3 regions of the Thalassolituus sp. UBA2009 genome follow, and region 3 is predicted to be linked to each of the others. Evidence: predicted binding sites of a transcription regulator. Region 3 holds the regulator's gene; each other region holds the start of a gene.
What was found. Region 3 encodes sigma-54, which starts transcription at its own class of promoters, with help from an activator protein. Its sites were predicted from a motif close to TGGCACNNNNNTTGCTNT; they were not measured.
Positions count from the first base shown of each region.

Region 1: the regulator sigma-54 is predicted to act here: its motif matches at 4,203-4,220, upstream of B3P58_RS17590 (6-hydroxymethylpterin diphosphokinase MptE-like protein).
Region 2: the regulator sigma-54 is predicted to act here: its motif matches at 2,217-2,234, upstream of B3P58_RS11790 (pilin).

Region 1 is NZ_DDCJ01000143.1:88,519-96,547, reverse strand. It holds gene fliD (flagellar filament capping protein FliD) at 1-464, opposite strand, end outside; gene B3P58_RS17600 (flagellar protein FlaG) at 602-985, opposite strand; gene B3P58_RS17595 (flagellin) at 1,051-3,924, opposite strand; gene B3P58_RS17590 (6-hydroxymethylpterin diphosphokinase MptE-like protein) at 4,244-6,274, shown strand; gene B3P58_RS17585 (class I SAM-dependent methyltransferase) at 6,318-7,487, opposite strand; gene B3P58_RS17580 (PIG-L deacetylase family protein) at 7,490-8,029, opposite strand, start outside.
Region 2 is NZ_DDCJ01000095.1:2,886-10,914, reverse strand. It holds gene pilB (type IV-A pilus assembly ATPase PilB) at 1-73, opposite strand, end outside; gene B3P58_RS11795 (hypothetical protein) at 213-1,517, opposite strand; gene B3P58_RS11790 (pilin) at 1,635-2,135, opposite strand; gene nadC (carboxylating nicotinate-nucleotide diphosphorylase) at 2,396-3,256, opposite strand; gene B3P58_RS11780 (alanine/glycine:cation symporter family protein) at 3,231-4,613, opposite strand; gene ampD (1,6-anhydro-N-acetylmuramyl-L-alanine amidase AmpD) at 4,744-5,301, shown strand; gene ampE (regulatory signaling modulator protein AmpE) at 5,311-6,186, shown strand; gene B3P58_RS11765 (MBL fold metallo-hydrolase) at 6,260-6,997, opposite strand; gene B3P58_RS11760 (hypothetical protein) at 7,035-7,634, opposite strand; gene B3P58_RS11755 (DUF3530 family protein) at 7,716-8,029, opposite strand, start outside.
Region 3 is NZ_DDCJ01000069.1:23,849-31,877, reverse strand. It holds gene mgtE (magnesium transporter) at 1-1,302, opposite strand, end outside; gene B3P58_RS08825 (HPr family phosphocarrier protein) at 1,412-1,681, opposite strand; gene rapZ (RNase adapter RapZ) at 1,687-2,559, opposite strand; gene ptsN (PTS IIA-like nitrogen regulatory protein PtsN) at 2,593-3,057, opposite strand; gene hpf (ribosome hibernation-promoting factor, HPF/YfiA family) at 3,061-3,363, opposite strand; gene B3P58_RS08805 (RNA polymerase factor sigma-54) at 3,396-4,895, opposite strand; gene lptB (LPS export ABC transporter ATP-binding protein) at 5,024-5,749, opposite strand; gene lptA (lipopolysaccharide transport periplasmic protein LptA) at 5,746-6,327, opposite strand; gene lptC (LPS export ABC transporter periplasmic protein LptC) at 6,314-6,877, opposite strand; gene B3P58_RS08785 (KpsF/GutQ family sugar-phosphate isomerase) at 6,877-7,851, opposite strand; gene B3P58_RS08780 (calcium/sodium antiporter) at 7,848-8,029, opposite strand, start outside.

The sequences.
Region 1 (8,029 bases), on a different contig from region 3:
GTTTTGCCGAGACGATCCGGATTCAGGTCCTGGCTGACAAAATTGCCGCCGGCGCCATAGGTGATATCACCAAAGGTGAATACCAGTTTTCCGGTGCCAATAATTTCGTCAAAGCTGCTGTAGGTTTGTGTTGCCAGGGAATGGGATTTAGCCGTGTTCAGCACTTCGACGTTATAGGTGCCCGGCTCAGACAGACTGGAGGTTGTTGCGGTCAGAATATCTTCATCAGACGAAGTCGCCGTGGTTGAACTTACCAGGCTCGGGCTGGATAAGCTGTTGGCCGCAGACTGTACCTTCGCCATCATCGACTGAATCTCACCATAGGCGGTGATTTTGGCTTCCACCAGCTGCTGACGGCTATCCAGACGCAGCGAGGTCGCTTCTTTCTCTGCACTGATGATTTTTTCCACCAGATCAGTGGTCAGTACTCCAGACCCTAATCCCAGTGATTCTATGGATGCCATACCTGTTCCCCCGTGTTACCGAACCATCCGGTCTGTATCAAGCGTAGATGGCCCTGAAACAAAAAACCCTGTACTGGCTTTATCGGCCAATGCAGGGTTTTCTGAAGGGTTGTTTACCTAACCCATACACTGATCACCTAAACTTGTGCGCTGAACAATAAAGATGGTTCTTCATCATTCAATTTCTGCGCCAGTTCCAGAGCCAGCTCACTGGGAATCTGTCGGATCAGTTCCGATGACGCCCGGTCATAGACGCGGATAATGGTCTTGCCGCTATCTTCGTCCAGCTGGAAATCCAGTGTTCTTTCAGTTTGCTGTACATACTCATTGATACGGGAAATTGCTTCTCTGACCTGGTCCTTATTCAGTTCCGCAACTTTCTCAGTTCCAACCGGCAAAGACTTGCCGCTATCGGAACCTGCAACCGGATCACTTGCCGCCTTGGCGTAAGCTTTCTTTCCGGCTGTAGCTGAGGGTGATACAGCTGTATGGTCTACCACATTCAATTTCAGCTCGTTCATAAGTCACCTCTCAGGTTCTTGGTTAAGCAGCCTGGGGAAGGCTGGCCTTCCCCATCAGTCCGCTATTATCCCAGAAGAGACAGAACCTGCTGACCGGCAGCGTTCGCCTGAGCCAGAACCGAGATACCTGCCTGCTGCAGTACCTGAGTACGGGACAGCTCGGCGGTTTCAGCCGCGAAGTCCGCATCCTGAATCCGTGAGTTCGCGGAGTTCAGGTTCTCAGAGGTCACCTGCAGGTTACTTACAGTAGAGCTCATACGGTTCTGGATCGCACCGAGGTCGGCACGCTGGCTGGCCACCTGACCAATCGCGTTGTCGATCGCAGTGATCGCAGCAGTCGCACCTTCGAAGGTCGAAATATCGATCTCTGTCAGGAACTGACCGTTTTCGCCACCACCGTAAGTACCGGTGTTGAAGCCCAGAGCTTCAAGCTCGGTATTACCGTTGCTGCCGACGTTGACTTCAATTTCTTTCGCAGAAGTCAGCTTCACGGTTGAGTAAGTAGTTTCGTAAGTATCTGCTTCAACAGAAGACTTAGTACTTGTACCACCCTGACCAAAGGTCGCTTCACCGATACCCTCTACCGCAGAGTCCAGACCGAATACACGACCGATTGAAGATGAAGAACCAGACTTATCATCAATCGCGATCGAGATGTTGCGGCCATCGGCAGCGGTCAGAGAGATAGACTCACCGTTATCGATTGCGGTAACACCGGTCTGACCTGCGCTCTGATTGATCAGTGCAATCGCATCAGCACGGGATTTAGCGTAATCAATGTTACCGCCGGAATCAGTCTGCAGGGTTACCGAACCAAGAGACACACCGTTGATGTAGATACCAGCCTGATCACCATTCTCGAAGGCATTCGCCTCTGCCTGGGTCACTGCAGTACCACCAACAACTTCGGTTGGATTCACAGCCGCCTGCACACCAGTCTCATCCGATACTTCATTGATCGCGGCGGCGACAGCGATACCGGACAAGGTTTTGTTGGATGACAGGATACGGGAACCGTCAGATGCAAACTCGGCACTCGCCTTATCTTCGCTGGTTTCTGCAGCTTTGATACTGACGCCGTTAATGGTCAGGTCACCGTCTTTCAGACCATTCACACCATCATAAGCAGTGGTCACACTGGTGGTGCCTGATGCCAGTAACTGGCCGGCATCATCCGGATCAGACAGAGCAACAGTCACTTTAGTACCGTCGTCAGACTGGAAGGCCAGAGAGCCCTGTACAATATTGTTAGTACCGGAAGCCTGGAATGCAGCAGCAGCGTTAGTGCCTACCGCTACGTTACCAATCGCGCCTGAAGTATCGAATACCACCAGACCCGCAGAGCCTGCTGTGGTTGTGGAGAAGTTCTTCACATCCAGAACCAGTGCACCGGCAGAGTTTACGGTAGCGCTTACATCCAGATTCTCAGCAGAGAAGTCACGGGCGTTGATTGCATCAGCAGCATTCTGTGCAGCAACGGTTGCGGTTGAGCCCGCAGTGAAGCTGATCATTGCACCACTGGTACCGGTACCCAGCTCAATGGCTGTCGCGGTAGTTGCCATAGTGACAGTCAGTTTGACGCTTTCATAAGCGGTCACACCGGCCACATTGGAGATGGCTGCCGCCAGGTTGTTCACGAAACCACCACTGGCCATAGTACCGATGGAAGTAGCACCGTTAACGGTTACTTCATAGCCGATAGAAGTGGTGGTATCGAAACCGGATGCTGCTGCGCTGGCAACACTGACGAAAGTACCGGCAGGGGTTGCGTTCGCGGCAGAGATATCCTGAGTCTGGGCATCGCTGACCACACTGGCCTGACCTGATTCATAAGTACCTGCAACCAGACCAGCATTGGACAGGTCACCGTTACCGGTACCGTTACCACCTTCGATCACGATTTCTTTCACGTCACCATCGGCGATCAGAGTGAAACCACCTTCGTACACGCCCGTAGCAGCCAGACCAGTCTGAGCGGCACTCAGAGTGCCCAGATTGATGTCAACGTTACGGCCATCAGCGGCAACCAGCTGCACACCACCTTTATCGAAGCCGGTATCAACCGCAACAACACCGGTCTGATCAGACACAGCGTTAATCGCTTCGAGTACCGAGGCACGGGTAGTAGAGCCATCGTTAGAGGTTTGAATATCAATGTTCACACCGTTCAGGCTGATGGTTCCGCTGGCAGCAGAAGCCGTCATTTCAGAACCGGAAACAGTGTTTTCATTCACCTGCGCAGACACACCGGTCTCTGCGGAGTGACGGTTTACTGCAGCCGCTTTGGAGATAGCGGAAGCATCCGCACCACTGGTGGAAGCAGAATCATCTTCTGCACGGGAAGCGGTAATCGCTACACCGTTAATGATCAGGTCGCCGTTAGCCAGCGCGTTGTCAGTACCGATGGCACTGATACCGCTTTCTTTGCTGGAACCCAGCTTGCTGGCAGTCAGTTCGGCAATGGATACGTCCACAGTCTGACCAGCGTTAGCACCGATCTGGAAGGTTGCTTTGAAAGAACCGTCCAGCAGTTTACGGCCGTTGAAGTCGGTTTCATCAGCAGTACGTGAAATTTCAGCAACCAGCTGATCAACCTCAGCCTGAAGAGCTTCACGGTCAACGTCGGAGTTGGTGGCGTTAGCAGACTGTACCGCCAGTTCACGGATACGCTGCAGGTTGTCGTTCATAGAACCCAGCGCACCTTCAGCCGTCTGAGCCAGTGCGATACCGTCACCGGCGTTACGCACGGCCACATTCAGACCTTTGATCTGAGAGGTGAAACGGGTAGAAATCGCCAGACCCGCGGCGTCATCTTTGGCACTGTTAATACGCAGACCAGAAGATAAACGTTGCAGAGCCTGTTGGTTGGCAGACTGGGATTTATCCAGATTGCGCTGCGCGTTAATAGAGGCAATGTTGGTATTAATAATTTGAGGCATGGTGTTTCTCCTGTACCTGCGTTACAGAGCCAGCGCTGTGCTGTAGTAGCAACGTTGCTGCACTCCCTCTGTCTTTGTCATACCTTTTAACGGCACACCCGGCAGGATCTTTAGAATTTTTTTTGCGCCAATATCACGACACAATCCCAACCGACACGGAATTCTTAAGCGATTGAAACCATTGGAAATTATTCTGAATGTCAAAAAAACGACAAAAAATCAGCCAGAATAAAAACCGCGACACATCACTCCCGCAGCGATGGCTCCCGGGGGTTCACAGGCATGTATATTGCTTTGTTCAATGAAAAGAGAGGCTTTTATGACGCACCCTGCCGAAATCAGATTCAACAAGAACATCGCTTACCTGCAGCAGCACTATCCCTATCTCTACAATCTGGCGCAGAACACGCCCCTGCGGAAGCTGACACTGGATATGGACGATCATGGCCGGGTCGATATTCACAGCGGTAATGCTTACTTTTATAACGGTGATGCCAGAGCGTTCGCCCGGCAAGAGGCCGAACAGTTCAACACTATCGTCGCTCCGGGCAATGCCATCCATGGCCTCAGGCCCCATGGCGCGAACGCCTTTAAGGCACAACGCTATTTCTCCCGCTCAATCACCCGCCTGTACCAGGACACACAGGTTGATCAGACCGAGGATTACCAGATCCCGGATTTCCTCGCCCTGGTGGCCATCATGGGGATTGGCGCCGGTTTCCATATAGAAGAGCTGGTCAACCGGCGGGAAATACTTGCCCTGATTATCTATGAAACCGATCCGGAAGAATTTGTCACCTCTCTGTACTGCATCGACTGGGAAGCCATTTTCCTGAAATTCAGCGAGCGCGGAAAATCCATCCAGCTGGTCATTGGTGACTTTAAGCTGGCCACCGATCAGTATGCGGTGCTCTGGAATCAGCTGATTGATCATCCGCCCAGCTTTTCCCTGTGTACCTATTTATATAATCACCGCAACCAGGATAAGTACCGCAAGGTCATCAAAAAAATCCAGAAAGATCTGAAAGTGTATCTCTCGCTCTGGGGGTATTACGACGATGAAATCAATCAGATGAATAACGCCCTGCATAATTTCCGCGCAGGGAACGAACTGCTGCCACTGGCCGATAAACAAGCCATGAACTGCCCGGCTTTTATCATAGGTTCCGGCCCATCCCTTGATGACCGCATCGAAGATATCCGCAAATATCAGGGCAAAGCCGTGCTCTATTCGGCCGGGACAGCACTGCGCGCATTATACAAACAGGGCATTAAGCCGGATTTCCATATCGAGATTGAATCACACTATGAGCCTTTCCGGGTGATCAGTGAAATTAATGACCCGGAATATCTGCAGGATATCACCCTGATCTGCTCGGCTCAGACAACGCCGAAAATTCCGCCGATGTTTGGCAGGGTAATGCTTTTTATCAAAGACTCCACCGCCATTCATGAGCTGAGCAAAGACTTAACCGACCAGATCCGTGGCACAACCCCAACCTGTACCAATGCCGCGCTGGCCATCTGTTATCACCTGAACCACCAACAGGTATTCCTGTTTGGTACGGACTACGGCTTCCGTAATACCGGTTCACACCACTCCAAGAATTCGATTTATTACAGTGAGCAGCGCTCTGATCTGGTGAAGCAATCCACCAATTACCAGCAGCAGGATCTGATTGAGATTGAATCGGTTGATGGCTTACCAATGCAGACAACCATGATTTATAACGCCTCCAGACGCCGGCTTGAATCAGACATCAGTTATTTCCTGAAAAACAGAACGATTGAAGTTTATAACTGCGCTAATGGTGCAAAAATCGAAAACGCTGAGCACATGGAGCAGTCCCGATTCTGTTCGCTGATGGAGTCATCGGCCGCGAAAAAGGAAAACGATCTTCAGCTTATGTCAGACAGGAAAAGGGCTGTCTTTTCACCGGAATTCCTGCAGCAACGGACTGATGAACTGGAAAGTAATCTGAGAAAGATCGCCGATGATATTCTGAATATGATGGGCAGTGGCCAGAAAACCCTGACACAGCATTATCAGAATCTGCATATCGTCGGTCAGTATCTGTCCTTTGGCCTGAGCCGCTATGGTGCTCTGCAGTTCTTAATCCGCGGAGCCATATGGCATTACCTGCATGCCGGTGCCTCTGTTGCCCTTAAACTGCAGAATTCACCGGAAAAAATGGCGGAATATATAGAGCGCTGGGAAACCAATTTCCGTCACTTTATTAATACCGTACCGGATCATGTGCACAACGTCGTCAGCAAAGAATTTAACGACTCAGATCCATGGATTCATACTGCGATTGATGACCCGGATTGTCCGGAATATGAACCATAGCCACCGGGCTATGGTTCACAGCTGAACTATTCCAGCATAAGTATTAATAACGATAAGGATAAGTTGCATCGCCATGCCAGCCATAAGCCTGTAATGACTGTGCAATTTCATCATAGAAGGACGACGCGACCACCATAATCCACTGGCTGGCGTCGTCTTTATTCTGAGCAATCCATTCTTCGGCCGGCTGAATCCGGCATTGTTCATAACCGGCAAAAATTCTTTCTGATTTATTCGGGTTACCATCAAGAATAACGTCCGGGACAAAATCCAGAAAACTCATTAATGCCCGGCCGCCGGCACCCGCTCCCCACATTGCAATCTTCCGTCCGGAAATCTGCTCAGCCAGCCGTTGCTTCTGCGCATCAATACCCTGCTGAAAATGACCAATATTCTCTGGTACCGAAAAACTCAGTGCCTGCTCACGGTCACGGGTACAGAATGCAATCAGGTTACCAACATCGGAAACCTGATATTTCTGAATAAACCAGCCATGCCGGGCCAGCAGAACCTGCAGCGAATGCTTGCAAAACAGACTTACATGCTCAACATGAAAAGGCGCCCGGCTTTCATGTTCGATTGCCCAATCCAGACCCGGAGTTTCAATAAACATTGCCCCGTCGGGATTCAACAGCATGGATGCTGCAGCGATATAGTCATCAAAGTCAAAGACGTGTTCGATCACATGGCGGCTGTAAATAATATCCACTTTCCGCCCCAGTGCTTCTGCAAATGAGCGGTTGAAAAAGCTGTTATAAACGCAAAACCCCTGCTCCTCGGCTTGTTCCCGTGTTTCATCGTTTGGCTCGATGCCCAGATACTCCATCTGCGGATACAGTGTGCGAATCTCACCCAGCACCTCTGCAGCAGAACAACCGATTTCCAGCACGCTCTGAAAGCGTTGCTCCTGCCCGGCGACACATTCCTTGAAAAAGCCGACAAAATCCTGAGTAAATTTTGTTCCTATATGGCCTGGTCGTGGCGTGTAGTAATGCTGTTTATACAGGTTTTCCAGCACAGATTTATCATAATGCCGCTGATAAGCTTGACCGCAATCACGGCATAATCCATATTCAATATCGACCTCAAAAGGTGGCTGCAGTGTTTCACCGACCGGAACCGGATGCTGATACACCGGAAATTTTTTCAGTGTTAACAGAGTTTCTGACTGTTCGCCGGCACACACCGGGCAGATAGTTTTTTGATCCGTCATACTCAGTTCTCCAGCCAACGTAAAATAGTTAATGCCTCTGCCCGTTCAACCCCCGCACTGGCTCCGCGCATCTGCGCCAGTGCATCGATTGCCTGATAGGAACGATAATGAGGATAAGCCCGCATTTCCGCATCGTAACACTGCAGAGCTTCCTGTTTTTTATTCCAGTCCTGCTCACTCAGCGAGATATAGCAATTAGGGTTAAAAGCAGCACTGGCCGGATTCCAGCCGGTTGCGCTCACCACCTCAAAGCTGGCAATTCGCCGTACCGGATGGCCAGGTAAAGGCCGACAAGCTGTCAGCGTTGCCTCCAGCGCCCGGCGGTGATCAGCATTCAGATCGGCGGCAGAATGGGTCAGTACCGTATCCGGTGCATAAGCAGCAATATGAGGTTCAATTGCCTGCACAATATCCAGCAAAGGAACCTGATCAAGCCGGTTATCGGGAAAGTTCAGCGTTGCCAGAATCTGATGACCCAGTACAGCAGCGGCCGCCTCTGCACCACAGGTCCGCTGGCCGATGCGCTCTTCGCCACCGGCACG
Region 2 (8,029 bases), on a different contig from region 3:
TTTCCTGAGCTTGCTGACTGTTGACGAGGTGTTGTTCGACGATTCGGCGTGGTAAGCCGGTTAAAACGGCCATAGAGACTTCCTCAAAGGCATTGTGCTTTTTGTACCAGAACATACCAGAGGGCAGGCGCCAGCGCCAGCGTGGAGTCTTGGCTCCATCACTGACTGCTCTGTGGCGTACTTACAAATGTTATCGGCCAGTCATTACTTTGTTATGAATTTTTCTCATTGCCGGGTAATGAGCGTGAAATGAGAAAACATATGTACATGACAGGAAGCGCTGCAGCGAAGGCAAAGTCAGAAGTAAAGAGTTTGACGCTGGGGTCAAACATCGTAAAAGGAGGCATGATCCAGTAGAAAATCCACAAGCATAATAGAAAAAAGCCAGAAAAAAGCAGCTTTTTTGTTTGTATCGGGTGTTCGATGTATTCTGTTATCAGCCATAAAGTCAGAAAGCAGGAGAGTAACGGCATTGCCCATATCCGGTTGGTGTCAAAAGCAATTAAATGCAGAGAGAGGGGCGCGATGCAGGTGCAGCATGCAATGCTGGTAAGAAAAATACGATTCTTTTTTTCAATGCCGTCCAGCAGATGCCAGCCAATTATAATAGTTGGGATGAACATCGAAATAATGGAAGACTGATACCAGTCGTTATTGAACCGACCTGATAATTTAGTCGATTCTTCCCGTAAGTAATCAAAGAACGAATATGTCAGCATCTCGGAATATTGGGCAGCATAATATTCATTAATAGGAAGGAAATGCAAAAATTTAGCATCCATCGCGGCGCGCAGGGTATTTATATCTAACTGCTGTTGATTAAAGATAATAAACAACGTGACCATTATTGGCGAAATGATTGGCAGCCACGATTTTCCTGGCCACTGCCAGAAATGCAGTAGTGAAGTATCTGAGTTGCGGGATTGTTTTAAAAGTATGGCTAAAACAACCAAGGGGAGGAATATAACAACAACCAGCTCATGAATAAAAACGGCAGAGGAAAGAAGTATCGCAGCTAAGAACCATGAGTTATGACGGATAGCCAATAAAGCACCAATACCCATAATGCTGACGTGAATATCAAGATAGTTTCTTATATTACTCAGCATTGTCATATACGGAGAGGAAAAAAATACGACAGAGAACAGCGTGAATACCCAAAAGCCTTTCATCTGCTGTTGCATTCTTAATGCAAGACTGAAAAGCAGAGCAATGAACGAAAATAATATAACCAAACCAATTGTTTCGAACATGCTCAGTGTTTCGGCTGGTGACAAATTCTGCATAAATGGCGCCAGAACACTGCCCCATGCTCCACGTTTAATAAAGCCCCATTCGTAGGTCAGCAACCAGTTAATGTCAGCCCATTGATGTACCGGATTCCAGCCTTTAATCAGAGCGTATGTTGCGCACCACAGCATGACTGAAAACTGTGCATAGTAATGCAATTTTTCTTTAACCGAATGATAAGGCAAAATATTTTTTTTAAACATAAGCTTAGGATAAAGGGCAAGCATGGGCGGATATTCCATTTTCCTGTTGTCGGGGCCAGATTTTCTAACACGCTGTTGCTTTAGGTGGGTTTTGGATATAAAAAAGCCGGCACGGTGGCCGGCTTTAAAAACTAACGGATATTAATTAGTTTTTGGCAGGAATTTAGCGCCGATCTGAGCAGTACCACCTGCGGCAGAGCTTGCCCATGTTACAGCGCCACTTACAGTGTTGATGCTAGGTGTCAGAGTATAAGAACGAGCGGCCAGTTCTTTAGGTACGGTTTCACCGGTTGCAGTGTTTGTTGAGGTGGTATCAATTGTACCGCCAAAAGTTACAACCAGCACGCCATTTGCACCGAGAGCAACACTGGCAATTTTACCGGCAGCCTGGTTGGTGCCAGTGGCCAGGCCACTTAAACCGGTGTAAGTTTCCAGGACCGAGGCTGTTGCAGGCAGGCTGGAATAACGTGCAGCATATTCACCAACAGCCAGCTGTAGTGGACGAGCTACAGACAGAGTGTTGGTCGCATCTGTGCGCAGAATATAAGTCTGATACTGAGGCACTGCAACAGAAGCCAGAATACCGATGATCGCAATAACGATCATCAATTCGATCAAGCTAAAGCCTTGTTGTTTTTTCATAGTGTGTTCTCCACTCTCGAATGAGATTTTAGTTATGGGCAATTCAAAGCGGGCTTTGAGTTGCTGTGTCACATCAGGGACAGTGCGAAGAGTGTGCCAAGCTTAGTTGGCCGCTGCAAGCCCAGTTTTCGGGTATTCGTCACGTTTTTTGATCCATGTCCGGCGATAACCTGAATGCCAATTAACCAGATTGTCAGAGAGTGACAAATATTGTCACTTTAATCGTGTTGAAACAGAGTATTGACCTTTACTCTCCCCCCTCACACCAGCCTCATCGACAGGTCAATCGCTTTGCAGTCTTTGGTCAGAGCACCAATAGAAATGTAATCCACGCCGGTTTCGGCGTAGGCGCGCAGGCTGGTATCGGTAATGCCGCCGGAGGCTTCCAGTTTTACCACACCGTTAGGGCGGCCCTGACTTTTCTGTCTGGCATGGACAACGGCAACGCGCATTTGTTCAGGATTGAAGTTGTCGAGCATGATGATGTCGGCACCGGCATCGATGGCTTCGTCCAGTTGCTGCATGGTTTCCACTTCTACCTCAACCGGTTTGTCGGGGGCAATGTCGTGTGCCTGGCTGACTGCTGCGCGAATGCCGCCGGCTGCCATGATATGGTTTTCCTTAATAAGGAAAGCATCGTACAGGCCAATACGATGGTTAAAGCAGCCGCCGACGCTGACTGCGTACTTCTGTGCGATACGCAGACCAGGAATGGTTTTGCGGGTATCGAGCAGTTTTACGCCGGTGCCGGTCACCTTATCGGCATAGAAGCGGCACAGGGTGGCAGTGCCGGACAGGCTTTGCAGAAAGTTCAGGGCGCAGCGCTCGCCGGTCAGCAGCGAGCGGGCACTTCCCTGCAGTTCGAACAGCGTCTGATTGGGGCGTACCCACTGGCCTTCGGATACGCGCCAGATCACGCTGACGGCCGGATCGAGCTGGCGGAATACTTCATCTACCCAGGCGCGTCCGGCAACAATGGCGCGCTCACGGGAAATGATGCGCGCTTTGGCTTGCTGAGTTGCCGGGATCAGACGGGCGGTAATATCGCCGCTGCCCACATCTTCTTCCAGCGCACAGGCAACGATGGTGGCGATATCATTTTGATGCAGGCTCAGATCCATGGTTTAAGAAACTCTTTGTCAGCTTGAAGACGACCGGGCTCAGCAGTAACAGGGCAACCAGGTTTGGCAGCGCCATCATTGCGTTGAGGGTATCGGCAATCAGCCAGGCGACGTCGAGTTCACGCGTTGCACCGATCGGAATGGCCAAAACCCAGATGATCCGGAAAATGGGCACGGATTTTACACCGAACAGGTACTCTGTGCATTTCTCTCCATAAAAAGACCAGCCAATAATGGTGGTGAAGGCAAAAATCGCCAGGCCGAGGGTCACAATATAGTTACCAACGCCGGGCAGGCCGAGGGCGAAAGCGGCGGAGGTGAGGTTGGCGCCACTTAAGCCTTTGCCGGCGACACATTCGGCGACTTCCGGCGGGCACAGCTGCCAGGCACCGGAGGCGACAATCACCAGCCCGGTGATGGTGCAGATAATGATGGTGTCGATAAAGGTACCCAGCATGGCAATGCTGCCCTGACGCACCGGGTTGTCAGTCTGGGCGGCGGCGTGGGCAATCGGCGCGCTGCCCAGACCGGCTTCGTTAGAGAAGACACCGCGGGCCACACCAAAGCGGATGGCTGCCCAGACCGCTGCGCCGGCAAAGCCACCCACTGCCGCAGTCGGATTAAAGGCGTGGTGAATAATCAGTTCAATTGCCTGTGGTACCCGGTCGGCAAAGATCACCAGCAGTATCAGGCCACCAAGTATGTAAGCAATCGCCATAAAAGGGACGAGCTTACCGGCCACTTCAGAGATACGGCGAATGCCACCTAATAGCACCATGCCAACGAGAATGGCGATGGCTACGCCGGTCGCCCATTCCGGCACACCAAAACCATCGTGCAGAGCGTCGGCGACCGAGTTGGCCTGTACGCCGTTACCGATACCGAAGCCCGCCAGCATACCGAAGAAAGCGAAGACTAATGCCATCCAGCGGAATTTCGGGCCAAGGCCATTGCGGATGTAGTACATCGGGCCGCCAACATAATGGCCCTGCTCGTTGCGTTCACGGTAGTGAACGGCAAGTACGGCTTCAGCGTACTTGGTGGCCATGCCCAGCAGGGCAATCAGCCACATCCAGAACAGCGCCCCAGGCCCACCGGAAGCAATGGCGGTGGCAACCCCGGCAATATTTCCGGTACCGATAGTGGCTGACAGCGAGGTCATCAGGGCGTTGAATCCGGATATTTCGCCCTGACCTTTGCCTTCGCGGTTGGTCCACAGATAGACGAAACCGCGTTTGATATTACGGATCGGATAAGCTTTCAGGCCGATGGTCAGATACAGGCCGGTGATACCGATCAGAAACAGCATGGGCGCACCCCAGGCCCAGCCATTAATCGTCTTAATAAACTCCAGCATGCTGCTCTCTCTTTATTGTCATTTTATGTCAGCGGTCACTATAAAGGTTGTGGCAGGGGCTGCCAAACTGACGACACCGCTAAAAAGCGTTAAGGTGTCGACTTTGTTCATGGTATCCGGGAGCACAAGCATGAAAGTGAGTGAGGGGCGTCTGGATAGTGCCTGCTGGTGTCCGTCACCGAACTTTGGCCCGCGCCCGTCCGGTAGTGAGGGTGAGATCAGTCTGTTGGTGATTCACAATATCAGCCTGCCGCCAGGCCAGTTTGGTGGTGGTTATGTGCAGCGTTTTTTTCAGAATGAATTGCCGGTCGATGAGCATCCGTACTTTGCTGAAATCGCTTCTCTGCAGGTTTCCAGTCACTTACTGATCGAGCGCGACGGAACCGTAACCCAGTTTGTGAATTTTAAGGACCGCGCCTGGCATGCCGGGCGTTCGGTTTATGACGGCAGGGAAGACTGCAACGACTATTCTGTAGGTATTGAGCTGGAAGGAACGGACACCGATGCCTACAGTGCGGTGCAATACGTTACGCTGGCTGCTGTCATCAGAGCGTTGCAGCAGGCCTATCCTGCTATCGGTGCGCGTATTACCGGGCACGAGCATATTGCGCCAGGGCGGAAAACCGATCCGGGCCCGGCATTCGACTGGCAACATTTACTCCGTTTATTGGCTTCGTCCGGAGATTGAGAGGCTGTTATGAAATTTCTGATCGTTTTTATCGCACTGGTACTGCAATCGCAATTACCTTTGCCGCAGCGCAGTACACGCAGCCGCACCTTTGCGCGCTGGCTCAGCCTGTGGCTGCCGCGCAGCTTTTTTCCGCGTATCCCGCGCCACGTTAAATACGCCCTGATCGTGGTTATTCCGGCGTTGCTGCTCGCCTCCGGTTTCTGGTATCTGGAGCAGTTTGCCTGGGGATTAATCAGCTTTGTGCTGGAAATCCTGTTGTTGCTTTATGTGCTGTCGCACATCGGTATTGAGCGGCACCTGCAGGAATACCGTGAAGATTTGCAGCAGGGGGATACTCAGGGGGCTTATCACTGTGCTGAAAAATTCCTCGCGGTACCGGAAGTCAGCGTGACGGAAGATACCGGTCAGATGAACGAGCAGGTAATTAAAGCGCTGTTGCATCGCTGGTTCGAATATTTTTTCCTGATGGTTTTCTGGTACATGATTGCCGATGTCGCTGGGGTATTGCTGGCCTGGTTCAGTGTGCAGTATGCGCGCGCCAGCGACTGTGATCAAAAAGCCTGGCGTTACCTGCACTGGCTGGAGTGGATTCCGGTTCGTCTGTTAGGGCTTACTTATGGTCTGGCGGGTAATTTTATGCGTGCCCTGCCGGTCTGGCAGGGGTATTTATGGCAGCTGAAAGCGAGTGGCGCCGATATTTTGTTTTCCGTCGCCAGCAGTGCGTTATCCCATAACGGTGAGCAGAGAAAATGGCATAGCGTTGCTGACGATGGTGAGGCGGCGGCACGGGAGCTGGATGAATGGCATCAGCTGCATTTGCGCAGTGTCTCTATCTGGATGGTTATGATCGCTGCGGCCACGGTAGGAGGGTGGTTGCTGTAGTAACAGCGGTTTAAAAGTCGCTGCCCTGATAGTACTTAATGCACGGTCAGGGCAGCATTATTGTCTCTTACCTTCAGCCTTTAATGGCAATGCCGACCGGCAACTCTTCAAACCAGTTCAGAAATTCGTGCACATAGGGTGGCTGAAACAAGCGGCCATGCTGTGGTGCCATAATCTGAATATCCAGTTGCCGTACGCGACGAACCCAGTCCAGCTTTGCCTCATTCGACGGCATCCAGCGCTGGTGGAATTTACGCATTTTGGGAATATGCGTACTCATATTGTCGACCCAAAGCGGAGCATCGGTGGATTCCATCGCCGCTCCGATATCGCCACTCATTAATATTTTAGCTTTCGGATCATAGACATTAAAATTGCCGGAAGAATGCAGATAATGGGCAGGAATAAACTGCAGCTGAATGCGGCCAAGATTCAGCGTCATGCCTTCATCCGGAATTGAGCAATACTCTATTTTTTCCATACCGAAGTGACGGATAAAACTTTCCCATAACCAGGGGGAGTAAAGCTTGGCATTGGGTAATGCCTGATCCCATAAACCCAGCGACGAGATAATGTCAGGATCCTGATGCGAGGCAAATAAATGTGTGATCTGTTCGGCGGGTACGAATTTTAATACCGCTGACAACATCGGGGCGAAGAGCTCAATACCGCCCGGATCCAGCAGAATGGTCTGATCACCACTCTGAATCAGATATTGATTGGTATCGATAATACCTTCGGCTTTATGTGGGTCGCGGCCGAACATAATCCAGCGGTGATCACCGTCTTCGTACAGCGTGGTTGCTAGCATAGTGCGATTCCTTATCCTGTTTATCGTCCGTTGCGGATTATTGTGTGTGTTTTTGCCGCTGCCCGAGCAGGCGTCTGGCCTGGCTCAGGTGAGCGCGGATTTTGTCGGCGGTATCGGTAATATTTTGCGCAATCACCTCCAGCTGATTACGGAAATCACCGGCTGAGGCGGCTTCTACTTTGCTGGAAGTGGCAATCAGATTGGCGGTGCGGATGTGTTTATCGCCTTCTTCCAGCTGTTGCTCCAGTTCACGCAGACCACGGCTGAGGGTTTGCGACAACGTCTCGCGCTGTTTATAGCAGTTCTGCATCGAAACGGTCAGCGAACCGAGGTTCTGGCTGTGCTGGTCGGCGACCCAGCCAAATTTGTCGGCGGCGGTACTGGCGCGCCACAGAGCTACTGCGTTATGGGATAAATGCTCAGAGACGCCGTTAATATATTGCGACTGGCGGATAATGTCGGATGCCAGCTCATCAATAAAATGCGTAATTGCCTTAAAACCTACGGTTTTGGAACCGGCGCGGACGGCCAGCGCACGGGCGTTTTTGGCTGTCAGGGCGAGTCCTTTGGCTTCCAGCATGGCCTGATGCAATTCGGCGGCAATGCTGGCAGCGGTAACAAAAATAGGTGTAGCCATAATCAGTGTGTCCGGCAGGGGCTCTGGTATCTGAGCGCGAATACTGAAAAGTATAGATAGTTTTTCTGTTATCTCCGCAGATCAGTTCGCGGTTATCTTCTGGTTCGGTAATTCAGTGCCTGCGGCATTGGTTTTCAGCCAGCCACGCACGCGGCGCACGATCAGGTTGCTGTCGTCGTAATTCAGATCAAATGCCGGAATTTCGATTTGCTGATATTGCAGGCGTTGTTTATGCCGCATGCTGCCGGCGCGTTGCTGAGTAGCATAAACAGGGCTGATGCTCTGCTCGCTGATCAGATCGAGTAATGGCAGATCCAGCCGCACCAGTTGCTGATTCAGTGGCACGGGAGACAGCGGGTTATCCAGGGCATCAATCAGAATCAGCGCCAGTCCGC
Region 3 (8,029 bases):
GGTGACGGTGGTCAGTACCACGCTGCCAGCCAGGGCGGGATCGATGCCACGGGCCTTGAGTAGCAGTGGCAGACTGGCGCCGGCCATCGCCGCGACCATCAGATTGATGATAATGGCCGCGCCGATAATCAGGGCGATCGCCGGGTCACGGAACCAGGCGTATGTAATTAAGGCGATAACCACAGCCCAGAGCACGCCATTAATGGCGGCGACCATAATTTCGCGGTTAAACAGCCAGCGGAAGTTGCTGCCGCTGAGATGACCAAGTGCCTGGCCACGGATAACCAGAGTCAGCACCTGACTGCCGGCGATACCGCCCATGCTGGCGACAATCGGCATTAAAACAGCAAGAGCCACAACCTGCTCGATGGTTTTATCAAACAGGCCGATCACCGCAGAGGCGGCCAGTGCGGTGAGCAGATTAATGCCCAGCCAGACAGCACGGCGGCGGCTGGTTTTCAGCGTCGGGGCGAAGGTATCTTCTTCGTCATCCAGACCGGCCATACTCATCAGCGAGTGGTCCGCGGTTTCGCGGATAACGTCAACCACGTCATCGATGGTGATACGGCCAAGCAGCATACCGGCGGCGTCAACCACCGGTGCCGATACCAGATCGTGGCGTTCAAACAGTTTGGCAACTTCGCTCTCGTGCTGGGTTGCCTGAATAACCCGCGCGTCGGTGCTCATCACCTCACGTACGGTTTGTTGCGGGTCGCTGACCAGCAGTTTGCTGATCGCCAGCGTGCCGATAAATTCGTTCTGGCGGTTAACCACCAACAGGTTATCGGTCATGGCGGGCAGGGATTTGTGGCGGCGCAGGTAGCGCAGTACAACCTCAAGGGTGATATCCGGACGGATGGTCACGGTATCGGTGTTCATCAGACCACCGGCGCTGTCTTCCGGATAGCCCAGAACGGCTTCGAGACGGGCGCGGTCCTGGTGGTCCATCGACTCCAGAACTTCCTGAGTTACACGCTCAGGCAGCTGCTGCAGCATGTCGGCCACGTCATCGGTGTCGAGGTCGGCGGTCAGGTCGACAACTTCTTCGGCACTCATGTCGCTCAGGAAGTGGCTTTGCAGCTCCTCGCTGAGGTTCTGCATGACCTCGCCTTCGAGTTCCTTATCGACCAGTTCCCACAGCAGCTTACGGGCTTTAGGCGGAGAAGATTCGATCAGGTGGGCGATATCAACCGGTGCCAGACCCGAATTCAGGATGCGACGCACCTGCGCCAGCGCACCACTTTCCAGCGCGGCGGTCAGGCTGTGTAACTTGGCTTTAGCCTTTTCGGTCTGCTGTGCCATGCGTCGGTTCGGTCCAGGGGATGGTTGAATGCTCAGATTCTAGCCTGATTAGGCCTCTGATACCACGAAACTACTCGCAGAATTGCGCGTAGAAGATTGTTTTGCCGGGCTATTCTTCTTCGTCAAAACGTCGGTTAATAAGATCAATCAGGGCTGCCAGTGCGTGTTCAGCATCCTGGCCTTCAGCATGGATATGAATGTTGGTGCCTTTGCTGGCGGCCAGCATCATCACCGCCATAATGCTCTTACCGTCGACCATGCGGTCGGGGTAACCGACTTTGATCTGGCAGGAATAAGCAGCGGCTGTGGAAACCAGCTTGGCGGCTGCGCGGGCGTGCAGGCCCAGCTTATTGACGATGGTGATTTCGGTGCTGGTCATCCGTATCAGTCCTGATGAATGTCGGCACTGCCCAGCTCGCGGTGGCGGACCTGAACATTGCTGTAATGATGACAGAATTCTGCCTTAAGTTGCTCTGCCAGGTAAACGGAGCGGTGCTGCCCGCCGGTGCAGCCGATGGCAATGGTCATATAGCTGCGGTTGGCATCGACAAAGGCAGGCAGCCAGCGCTGAATAAACCCGCTGATGTCCTGCTGCATTTGTCCGACCTGAGGCTCCCGGGCAAGGAAATCAATGATTGCCGGGTCGCGCCCGGTAAAGGCGCGCAGTGCCGGGTCCCAGTAAGGGTTGGGCAGGTTGCGGACATCGAATACATAATCGGCATCAATCGGGATGCCATGCTTGAAGCCGAAAGATTCAAACAGAATGGCGATGTCGGTGCTGGTTTTATCCGCCACCCGCAATTTGATCAGGCTGCGCAGCTCATGCACAGACATGCTGGTGGTATCCAGCGTCAGATCGGCAAGGTTGGCGATAGGTTCCAGCAGCAGGCGCTCTTTATCGATGGCTTCGGCCAGAGATGTGCTTTTGCTAGTTAGTGGGTGCTTACGCCGGGTGGAGCTGAAGCGCTGCAGCAACACTTCTTCGCTGGCGTCGAGATAGACGACATCCAGCTGGTATTCTTCGCTGGGCAGCTGGTGCAGTACATCGTGGATATTGTCGAAGGCATGGGGCAGGTTGCGGGCGTCAACACTGACGGCGACTTTGGCCAGTTTTTCTTCGCTTTCGGTCTGGCGGGCCAGCGCTGGCAACAAAGCGACCGGCAGGTTATCAATGCAGTAGAAGCCCAGATCTTCCAGTACGTGCAGAGCACTGGATTTTCCTGAGCCGGACCGGCCGCTGATCACCACTAAACGCATTGCTGTGCTCCTCCATTGCCCGTTGGGCTGATGTCAGCCCGGTTGTCCGCTCAGCGCCCGCTGATAAAACCGTTGCGCATCCGGCGCTTTGCGCAGTGCCTCGCGGTAGGCCGGCTCGCTGAAGTTGCGTGCCAGCATCGCCAGAACCTGCAGGTGCTGTTCAGTAGCTTCTTCGGGAACCAGCAGAGCAAACACCAGATCGACCGGCTTGCGGTCAATGGCGTCGTAATCCACCGGCTCCACCAGACGCAGCAGTACGCCCATCGCCTGGTCGCACTGCTTCAGCCGGCAGTGGGGAATGGCAATACCTTCGCCAATCCCGGTGCTGCCGAGGCGTTCACGGCTGAGTAATCGCTCGTAAATATCGTCGGCAGAGCTGTCGCTGAGTTGTTCTGCGATAAAACCTGCCAGGTACTCCAGTAATTTCTTTTTACTGGAAACCGGAGCATCTATCAGACTGCGTTCCGGTGTGAGGATATCCTCGATGCGAATGTCCATTAATCAGCCTTGTCCGTGTTGCCGCGCCACCAGTTTTTCTTTGTGTTTCAGTACCTGACGGTCGAGCTTGTCGGTCATCTGATCGATTGCGGCATACATATCATCGTGCTCAGCGCTGGCGTGCAGGTCGGCACCGCTGACATGGATGGTGGCTTCGGCAATCATGCGCTCTTTAATAACGGTCAGGGTTACCTGGCCGTTGGTAATGTTGTCAAAGTGGCGTCCCAGCTTGGACATTTTTTCGTCTACGTACGCTTGCAGAGATTCGGTAACGTCAACGTGGTGACCGCTGATATTAATCTTCATGTCCAGACTCCTTGTTGCTGGCTTGTTGTTTTTTAAATCAATTGTTTACGTTCGTTCGAAGGCGGAATCATCATAGCCTCACGGTATTTGGCTACCGTGCGCCGTGCCACCTGAATGCCTTTTTCACCCAACACTGCGGCGATTTTGTTGTCGCTCAGCGGTTTGCGGGCATTTTCTTCAGCAATCAGTTTTTTAATCATGGCACGGATTGCGGTGGAGGAACATTCGCCGCCGCCATCGGTACTGACATGGCTGGAGAAAAAGTACTTCAGCTCGAAGATTCCGCGAGGCGTATGCATGTATTTCTGGGTGGTTACCCGGGAAATGGTGGATTCATGCATACCAACGGCTTCGGCAATATCGTGCAGCACCAGCGGCTTCATTGCTTCTTCGCCCTGTTCGAAAAACTCGATCTGATACTCGACGATTTTGGTGGCTACTTTCAGCAGGGTTTCGTTGCGGCTTTGCAGACTTTTGATAAACCAGCGCGCTTCCTGCAGGTGGTCGCGCAAGAAGGCGTTGTCGGTGCTGTTATCGGAACGGCGTACCAGTGAGGCGTAATCGGCGTTAACGCGCAGCTTGGGGGCGATATCCGGATTCAGCTCAACCCGCCATTCGTCGCGGATATTGCGTACCAGTACGTCGGGCACCACGTATTCGGCCTGCTCGGCACTGATGCCGGCACCTGGCTTGGGATTCAGTTCTTTAATCAGCCGCAGCACGGCTTTAAGGTCTTCTTCGCGCAGCTTGGTTTTGCGCATCAGCGTTGGGTAATCTTTGCTGCCCAGCAGCTCGATATAATCGCGGATGACCATTTTGGCTTCGTTCAGCCATGGGGTCTCAGCCGGCAGTTGCTGCAGTTGCAGCAGCAGGCATTCACGCAGGTCGCGGGCAAAAGCACCGGCCGGATCAAACTGCTGCAGGCGGTGGAGGACGGCCATGACTTCGTCTTCTTCGACGTCCAGAGCCGGGTCCATGCTTTCCAGAATGTCTTCGACGGTGGTGTGCAGATAGCCGTCGTCATCCACGCCGTCGATCAGCATCAGGGCGATCTCGCGGTCGGTATCTGACATAGGAGTCAGATTGAGTTGCCACAGCAGATGATCCTGCAGATCTTCGGTGCTGGCGTGGCGCGAGTCGTAATCGAAATCGTCGTCGATGGCGTTACTGCTGCTGCCGGAGGCAACGTTGGCGGTGGTCTGGTAGGTATCTTCCCACTGACTGTCGACCGGCAGGTCGTCGGGGAGTTGTTCCTGTGACCACTGTTCATCCAGCTCGGGTGTGTCGTTGTGGCTGTCGTCCTGATTGCTGACTTCGTGGCTGGCGCTGACTTCGTGGTCGCTGTTACGGGACAGGTCGGGCAGGTCATCGTGCTCGTGTTCTTCTACTTCGAGCATCGGGTTGGAATCGAGGGCTTCCTGAATCTCCTGCTGCAGATCGAGGGTAGACAGCTGAAGCAGGCGGATGGCTTGTTGCAACTGAGGGGTCATGGTCAGGTGCTGACCCATCTTTAACTGAAGAGACGCTTTCATAAAAGTTCAGTAATCACTCAGTATCGGCATAGTCTGTGCATTATACGCCAAGCGGTAAACCTTGGAATCTTTTGTGCATCTTCCTTTGCTTTGGATCATCAGCCACTTCCCTGCAGCAGGGCTTGCCATCACAGGCGGAAATCCTCACCCAGGTACACTTTGCGTACCTGCTCGCTGGCCAATACCTGTTCAGCGGTGCCTTCGGCGATGATATGGCCACCCCCGACAATATAGGCTTTCTCACAGATAGCCAGAGTTTCCCTTACGTTGTGGTCGGTAATGAGTACGCCGATGCCACGTGCTTTGAGCTGTCGGATGATGTCCATGATGTCAGCTACAGAAATCGGGTCAACCCCGGCGAACGGCTCATCAAGCAGAATAAAGGACGGCTCAGCCGCCAGCGCGCGGGCAATCTCGACCCGGCGTCGTTCACCACCGGATAAGGCCATGCCCAGACTGCTGCGGATATGCTGAATATGAAACTCATTCAGCAGCTCTTCCAGTTTTTCCAGACGCTGTGCACGGTTGAGGTCTTTGCGGGTTTCGAGAATGGCGAGAATATTATCGGCCACACTTAATTTGCGGAAAATGGAGGCTTCCTGCGGCAGATAGCCAATGCCTTTCTGCGCCCGGCCGTGCATCGGCAGATGACTGATGTCTTCGTCGTCAATTTTGATGCGGCCTTTGTCGGCCTGCACCAGATTCACAATCATGTAGAAACAGGTGGTCTTACCGGCCCCGTTGGGTCCCAGCAGGCCAACGATCTGACCGCTTTGTACAGACATGGATACATCTTTTACCACTTCCCGGCCGTTATAGCTTTTCGCCAGGTTTTCGGCTTTCAGGGTCTTCATGGCTGTTCCTGTACTGGCTTGCTGTTATCGGTGGCAGGTTCTGCCGGAGCCTGTGGCTGAATCACGACTTTGATTCGTTGTTTTTCGCCAGTACCACCAGTCTGGCCGGAGGTACTGGTGCCGCCGCTGGCGCTGACGGTTTCTTTGGTCATGTCATAGAGGATGCGCTCACCACTGAACAGGTTGCCGTCCTGCTGCAGTTGAGCATTGCCCTGAATGTTGACTTCACGTTGCCGGGCAAAGTAATCAATGCGCTGGCCGTGTGCTTTGGTCAGGGGTTTTCCCGGATTGATCTGTTGCTGATAGCGTGCCGGTTTTTTCGCTGTCCCTTCGGCAACGGCTTTTTCCAGTGTGTTATCGGTGCGGATAATCAGCAGGCGCTCTGATTCGATGCGCAGGGTTCCCTGGGTCAGAATCACATTGCCTTCATAAATAACAACGCCAGCCTTGCGGTCGAGCTCAGCGTGGTCAGAGAGAATGACCATTTCCTGCTGCCAGTCGTCGGGCAATGCATAAGCAGAGGCTGCGCTGCACAGGACAAACAGGCCGGCCAGAAAACGATGATTATTGCGGAACATAGCGGCTATCCACCTGTGATTTGAATTCCATGCGCTGACGCGCGATATCCAGTGTCATACCGGTTGCATTGATATGGGTTTGCGGACTTGTAATAGTTACCGGCTGATCAGTCTCGGCCAGTTGCTGGCGGCTGTGGTAAGTCAGGATGCTGGTTTCGATCAGAATATCGTCCGCAGCGTCGGCCGGATCGAGCGGCAGGATTTCGACCTGGCCTACAAGGCGCAGCGACTGCTCGTTATCCTGTAGTGTTCCTTCGCGGGCATTGACCTGCCAGGTCTGGCCGTCATCATCGTCTGACATCAGCAGCGGCCCGGTAAAGAGGGTGCTTTTCGTCTGCGGATAATGGGTTGAGCGTGCTGCAACAAAGGTTTGCTGTAATTCGCCATTACTGTCGTACTGGCGGTTGTACAGGCCTTCGCCATAGTAATCCGGTTCATGATTCTGCAGCTCACTCAGGGGGGGCGTCTGCTCCTGGGTGTAGCGATCCACTGCCAGCAGAGCCAGACCAAAGATCAGGGTCAGCAGTAACAGCAGATAACGCTTGCGCATCAGATTACGCCCGCGCGCAGCAGATCGTGCATATTGATGACGCCAACCGTGTCGTCGCCATTTTTAACGACCAGGGCGTTGATTTTGTTGTCTTCCATCAGCTTCAGCGCTTCGGCAGCGAGGGTACCTGGCGTGGTGGTTTTGCCACCGACGGTCATCACATCGGCCATGGTGGCGGTATGGATATCAACGCCGTGATCGATGGCACGACGCAGGTCACCGTCGGTGAAAATACCGGTCAGCTTGCCGTTATCCTGCACGGTGGTCATGCCCAGACCTTTGGAGGTTACAACCAGCAGGGCTTCAGACAGCGTGGCGGAAGGGGAAACCACCGGAATCTGATCGCCACTGTGCATAATGTCTTCCACTTTCAACAGCAGGCGGCGGCCAAGTGAGCCGCCCGGATGAGAGAAGGCAAAATCTTCGGCGGTAAAACCACGGGCTTCCAGCAAGGCAACGGCCAGCGCATCACCCATCACCAGCGCGCAGGTGGTGGAAGAGGTTGGTGCCAGATTCAGCGGACAGGCTTCCTGATTCACGCCGGTATTTAAGTGGGCGTTAGCGGCACGGCCGAGGGTGGATTCCGGATTACCGGTCATGCTGATCAGCGCAGTGCCGAGGCGTTTAAGCAGGGGAAGCAGACTGGTAACTTCACCGGTTTCACCGGAGTTGGACAGAGCGATAACCACATCCGATGGCTGAATCATGCCCATGTCGCCGTGGCTGGCTTCACCCGGATGCACAAAAAAAGCCGGGGTGCCGGTGCTGGCCAGGGTTGCAGCCATTTTATTGCCGATATGGCCGGATTTACCCATGCCGGTAACAACAACACGTCCTTTGCAGTTCAGAACCAGCTGACAGGCGGTGGCGAAATCGTCGGTAAGACGACCTTCCAGCTGTGCAATGGCCTCCTGTTCCAGTTTGATGGTACGGCGGGCGGATTGCAGAAAATCAAAATTCATATCAGTGGTCATGAGTCAGCCATATAAAACAGAGATACCAGATAGCCAGCGTAGCTGGTGGTCAGGAACAGACCGGCGAAACGTCCGAGAGTGCCCTTACGATAACTGATTAAAAACAGAACCAACAGGGCGAGGGTCAGCGCCATCATCACGGCATAGTCACGGTACAGTGCCAGCGGATCAACCACGG